Regions from separate parts of the Sporomusa sp. 246TCP1 genome, predicted to be linked through region 2. Evidence: riboswitches for the same ligand, from Rfam matches in the RefSeq annotation. Region 2 holds a riboswitch; the other holds the start of a gene.
The links. A riboswitch is a leader RNA that binds a small molecule or an ion and turns the genes downstream of it on or off. The one in region 2 is predicted to bind cobalamin.

Region 1 (3,192 bases), 1.8 Mb from region 2:
AGCGAGTTTACGGATTTTAGGAATATCGTCCGGCTTTTCAGCTTTTGGAGGCTTAGGGCCTAGACTTTTTGTTACTTTTGGGGCAATGCCAAAAGTAAAACCCCGCTCCTTGTACTCCATTGACTCAACGTAAGACAAAGGATTGCGTTAGCGGTTTTCTTATTTGCTGCTAAACAGGACGGCGGGCAAGAGTACGAAGTTTCATTTCATGTTCGCCGGTGACTTCTGCCAGGGACTTTAAGTCTTCGTGGATGTTATCAACTTTTCTACTGGTTAATTGGAGCAAATGATAGATGTCTTTTTGCTGGACTTCGCCGTATTGGTCAATCTTGCTTTCTAAGCGGGTAATATTGGCTTTGGTAGCCATAGTGGATTGGATTGTGGATGACGGTATCCATATCAGATTTACCAACAGAAAAAGGCAAGAATCTACTATATACAAGTGTGAAAGGGGAGAGTAAACTACAGGTAATAAAAATTATGACTATGGTGACAGGTATTTACCCAAATTTTAAGGGAATATAATACCATAGCCATTTGAGAATGACGGTGGGCGGCAGGGGGACTAATGTGGAAACTTATGAGAAGATTCATCGATTGCATGAATTGATTGAAACCAAAACGGTAGCCGATTTGCCAGGCCCCTACAAGGTAGGTGTTGACCTGGGAACAGCCGATGTGGTGCTGGTTGTTATTGATGAGGCAGGTAATCCGGTGGCGGGTAGTATGCAGTGGGCTTCAGTTGTAAAAGACGGTTTGGTTGTTGATTTTCGGGGCGCCATGGTTATTGTTGAAGAGTTGAAGGCTGAGGTTGAAGCGCGAATGGGAGTTACCTTAGTTAAAGGAGCTACTGCTATTCCGCCTGGGACGATGGGAAGAAACGCGATGGCCTGTGGTCATATTATTGCCGGGGCTGGTTTGGAACCCGTCTGCCAGGTAGATGAACCGGTGGCGGCGGCTATGGCTTTGGGGATTTCGCATGGCATTGTGGTAGACATTGGCGGTGGTACTACTGGTATTGCTGTTTTACATAAGGGAGAGTTAGTTTTTACGGCTGATGAACCAACAGGGGGTACGCATGTGTCCCTAGTTTTGGCAGGGGCATATAAGATATCTTTTGAAGAAGCGGAGTTATTGAAACGCGACTTGACTCAGCACCGCAAAATTATGCCGGTGATTCTGCCGGTTGTGGAAAAAATGGCAACTGTGGTTAAAAATATGTTAATTGGCTATGAAGAGTTTGATGACTATCCTATCTATGTTGTGGGCGGTACGGCGTATTTGCAGGGGTTTGAAACCGAGTTTGGCAAAGCGTTTGGCCGGCAGGTCCATGTACCGCCCCATCCTTTGCTGGTGACACCACTGGGAATTGCAATGTTTGGTTAGGTTTTTATAATAGAACTTTTCTGACTAAAAGTTTCAACATCTTGCGAACCTACATAGGCTAACAGGAGAATGGTCATAACTGTAGAACGAGTATAGCAGATCAAAATTTAATAATTTGCCACCATACAGGTGCCTCTTAGTAAGCTAAGAGGAGAATAGGGAAGTTCGGAAGGATTGCAATCCTTAAACGACGCGGTCGCGCCACTGTAATCGGGGAAGAATGCTTTTATTATGCCACCGGCAAGCGGGAAGGCAAGGGTGTTCTTATGATCCGTAAGCCAGGAGACCTGCCTGTTTTGGCTGTTATTTACCTCCGCGCCAGAGGTAGTACCAGAAGGACAGGATTTTATGAAAATATAACCCTGGCCCTTTTGGGCTAGGTTTTTTTTTATTTATTGTATTGGCGCAAAACAAAAAAATAGGGGGATTCAGCATGAATTTTCAGGCAAGAGTAGATGATTTAGTTAATGGTGCAGCAAAACCAGTAAATAGCCTAGGCCTATTAGAGAAAATTTTTAAAAAAATGTTATTGGCCTGGGGTACGATGCATCCGGAAATTAAACCCTATCATTTAATATTTGCAGCCGATAATGGCGTTATTGAAGAAGGTGTGGTGAATTTTCCCGAGGAAATTACCTACCTTCAGGCGCAGAACATGGTAGACGGGCGAGCGACTATTAGTTGTTTTTGTCAGGTTAATAATGTTCCCTATTCGGTAATTGATATTGGAATCAATAACAAAAAAACAGTAGGCATCAACCGCAGAGTTGCTTCCGGCACCAAAAATTTTATGAAAGAGGAAGCCATGACACCGGCTGAATTTGAGCAGGCCTGGCATGTAGGGGAAGAGATGGTTAATTATGCCATAGATACCCAAGACGCTAATTTGGTGTCTTTTGGCGAGATGGGAATTGGTAATACTACTACTTCTTCCGCCGTGTTGCATGCCATGACCGGTATTTTACCTGAATTTGTCGTAGGGTATGGAGCCAGTACACCAACGAATGAGGTTATCAGAAGAAAGTGTGTTGTAGTGGCTAAAGGCGTTGAGCGCCATCGGGAAAGCTTTTATCGCATTGAGGATATTTTGCGCTGTGTTGGGGGCTTTGATATTGTCGCCATATGCGCGGGTATGATTGCGTGTGCAAAACGCAAAACTCCTTTTGTCATTGATGGTTTCATTACCGCTGTGGCTTTTGCCTGTGCCGCACGGATTAGCAGGGAGGTAGAGCATTGCGGGTTACCTTCCCATATGTCCAAAGAGCCGGGGATGTCTTATGCGATGCTGTTAGGTAATATATTGGCTGATGATATACCCATCAGGGCTAATATGGGATTAGGCGAGGGAACCGGAGCTATATTGATGGTTGCCATGCTTAAAACCATGACCTATACTATGTATAATATGGCGAAACTTTCTGATTTTGAGTTAAGCACACCAGAACCGCAGCGAGTGGCAGGTATGTAATAAGTAAGGCTATATCTTCCTGCTTGTTGCTGATGAAAAGATATAGGAGACACAGGTATGTATACACTGTTGATTGCCGATGACGAACAATTAGAGCGGCAGGCCTTGCGGTTTATTATTGAGCATAATTGCCCGGAGATTCACATTATTGCGGAAACCGGGGATGGCAAGAGTGCGGTAGTTATTACTGCTGCCGAAAAACCGGATATTGTGCTCATGGACATTCGTATGCCTGAGATTAATGGTCTGGAGGCGGCACGTGCCATTAAAGCAAGGGTGCCTGATACAACTATTGTCATGCTGACGGCCTTTGATGAATTCAATTATGCCAAAGAAGC
Region 2 (3,192 bases):
CCGCTATTCATTAAATATAGGTACGCGACGACCAGTATTAATTGTCTCACCTCTTTCTATAGCAAATAAAAAAACTCCCTTTTGGGGAGTGCTTACGCTAAGCTGCCAGCTTCTTTAGGGTCTGGTAACCTTACGTAATCCCCTCCCTGTCACTCGCAGGTAAAATGGTGATTGTCAAATAGGCAGTTATCCTGACTCCGGTTCATGGCTTTCCCGCGCCTTCCCAAAGCGATTGCTCCAGTGGCAACTAGGCGAGATTGCTCCCCGTTTACAGTGGCGTGACCGTGCCGGTCTTTAACCGGCTTCCCTATTAAGCCCCGCAGGGCACCTATTCCGATATCCTGTGATATCTGCTATGCTGTTGTTGGTAAGTCATTGCTTGTCCCACCTGGTGACAAGCGTAAATAAAATAACCCCCCTGTAATATTATAGGGGGGTTACGTCTGCTTGTTCATTAAATCCCCTCCCCATCTTCGCAGGTCAACGGTGATTGTTGTACAGGCAGTTCTCCTGGCTCTGGATCATTACGCTGCCAAACCTTCCCAGGACTTGTATCCCAGTGGCATCTCTTGGCTTTGCTCCCCATTACAGTGGCGGGACCGCGCCGGCCTTTCACCGGCTTTTCTATGAAGCCCTTGCGGGCACCTGTACCTTTACGCTATGTATTGTCTTATATTTGCTATTGTTATAGCCGCCTGACAGCAGATTCAAAACACTTTCCCTAGACTACACTTACCGGCGGCCATGTCATTTTCCATTGCTGTCTTCTGACTGCTTTGCCTGATTAAATGACAAAGTTCATATAAGATGGTTGTTACGATCTTAGGATGTACTTTGATTGACGGTATCGGAGGAACCAATTCTACCAGTTTTTTCTCGTTCAGGTATTCTATTACCGCATAATAATCCAGTTTTTTGCGTTCTTCCTGACAGTGCTCCCTAAATTGTTCGGTAAACGCTTTGGTATCATTCAGATTTCGAATTAGTTTAAAGTAATTCGGCAGCCGATTGTGATTGTTGGTAAAATATTTTTTGAAGATCAGTATCAAGACGGCATATACATCTTCGGTGCTAAAGTTTATGACCCGCCCTTGTTGTCTGTCAACATATATGGCATTAAATAACGAATAGCAGAAAATAAAAAGAAAATACTGATTAAAATCGAGGGGATTGGCGGCATTGGGCAAAAACAGACTGAATTTTGTTATCACATACAAATACCGATTTAATTGTCTTTCGCTAAGCTCATCCGGTTTTTTTACCACTTCCGCTAACACCTCTGCGGCCCATTGTACGATTTCTTGATCGGCCGCTTGCCGCTCACTGGGGGTTGCCGTATCCAGGTGAACGAAATCAATATTTGGCATTTTGATCATAGGCATCCCTGCTTACACTTTTTAGCAATATAGTACATGGATTCAGCAAAGGTATTTGGCGTAACAGCAACAAATTTGGCAGTTTTCTTGGTATCTTCCACTACAATTCCTTGTTCGCTAACTATCCTGGTCTCTGTTACTGCATACATTTTTTCCTTTAGCTGAAAGACCATCTGCATTTCGCTGAGAGTGACTTTGTCACCTGCGCTCAGTTTTCCCTGATACTTTTCGTTCAAATTGCCGATAATCTTCGAATCGGCAAAAATGGTTCTAATCAGAACATGCACCAAATTTTTATCGGTTTCATCAATGTGCAGTGATTTATTGTCAAATCTATAACTACCAATGTCATTGGCATATACATCAGACCAGCGTTGCCGCTCGATTTCTTCTGCGGTTGGTTTTTGCAAAACGCTTATCTCCCAAGTTAGCGGCGAAGTATCTGCCGGTTCTGCGGCCTGTACAGAAATACCGGGAAGTAAGAAACAACCCACAAGTAATAACAGTACTGAATTCTTCATTGTAAATGCTCCTTTACGCCCTCTCCCTGCTGAATTAATTAAAAAATAAAAGCATCCCCCTGTGACGACCAAAGGGGGATGCTTGTTCATCAAATCCCCTCCCCATCTCTCGCAGGTCTACGGTGATTGTTGTACAGGCAGTTCTCCTGGCTCTGGATCATTGCGCAGCCAAACCTTCCCAGGACTTATATCCCAGTGGTATCTCTTGGCATTGCTCCCCATTACAGTGGCGGGACCGCGCCGGTCTTTCACCGGCTTTTCTATGAAGCCCTTGCGGGCACCTGTACCTTTACGCTATTTTTTTGTCTTATTATTCCTTCTATTGTTTAATTCTAGCACTGATGGTTATAATTGTCACGGAAATTCATTCTGCTTATTTCGACGTTTTTTTTATTTCAACAACTCTAATCATATTCACAGTTGTTTAAAAGGTGAACCGGAAGCCTGCATCAGCACGCCAGTCCATCTTGACATCGCCGCCAAATGATTTTTCAACATTAGCGTAAGCAAAACTGTTATTACTAAGCTTAGCTGTACCGCCAAGTTGTAGATTGACCCAGGTACCACCAAAGTCCGCGCTTGTGCTTTTAGACTGCTCGCCGGAGGCCGAATAGCTGGTGGCAAAGTCTCCCAGGAACTCATGCAGCAATGATACCTTGACAAAAGCGCTGCTGCGTTCGTTCTGAACTCCAGCGCCAATCCCAATGCGCCCAATCAGGCTGTCAAAACTATCCTGCACTACATGCAGATCCGTGCCACCCAAATAATCGCTGTGGGCGTTATAGCTGTCGCTTCCCAGCCGGCTGTAGGTAAATTCAACCTGCGGCTCATAATAGAAGCCTTTGCTGCCAGTTTTAATACGTCGTCCATATTCAGCACTTACTGCCATTCCTGTTGTATCATAATCACCGTTAAGCTTGTAGCCGTAATCATTATATACTGTATAATCGGCTTTCACTTTACTGCCGCGCAGAATAACATCGGCATAGTGGCCTTTTTCTCCCAGCCAGCTGCCATACAAGCTCAGGCTCGTAGACCGGTTGTCGCCGCTGCCTGTTTCGTAAGCGCTGTCGCCTTTAAGATAACTTACCGCAGCGCCAAGACGCCAGCCGTCCTGGCCTACGGCTTTGTCATAACCTAATTGATAGGTTTTAAAGTCAGTTTTGAAATCGGTATTATCCTGCTTATAGCTGGTTTTGCCGCCGCCCATTTTCAGCCAAATACCATCTTGAGCCTTAGGATCAAGCCGCAAGTCGCCAAGACGTTTCATAACATCATTATTCTCAGCTCTCCAG

Region 1: linked by a shared signal. The riboswitch ahead of AC1ECB_RS18805 (nicotinate-nucleotide--dimethylbenzimidazole phosphoribosyltransferase) and the one ahead of AC1ECB_RS10685 (hypothetical protein) in region 2 are both predicted to bind cobalamin.

Annotation. Positions count from the first base shown of each region.
Region 1 covers NZ_CM170492.1:3,971,120-3,974,311, reverse strand. The annotation lists gene AC1ECB_RS18815 (hypothetical protein) at 170-367, opposite strand; gene eutJ (ethanolamine utilization protein EutJ) at 571-1,386, shown strand; cobalamin riboswitch at 1,497-1,695, shown strand; gene AC1ECB_RS18805 (nicotinate-nucleotide--dimethylbenzimidazole phosphoribosyltransferase) at 1,820-2,854, shown strand; gene AC1ECB_RS18800 (response regulator) at 2,912-3,192, shown strand, end outside.
Region 2 covers NZ_CM170492.1:2,193,983-2,197,174, forward strand. The annotation lists cobalamin riboswitch at 165-347, opposite strand; cobalamin riboswitch at 484-664, opposite strand; gene AC1ECB_RS10680 (hypothetical protein) at 708-1,376, opposite strand; gene AC1ECB_RS10685 (hypothetical protein) at 1,373-1,897, opposite strand; cobalamin riboswitch at 2,017-2,197, opposite strand; gene AC1ECB_RS10690 (autotransporter outer membrane beta-barrel domain-containing protein) at 2,322-3,192, opposite strand, start outside.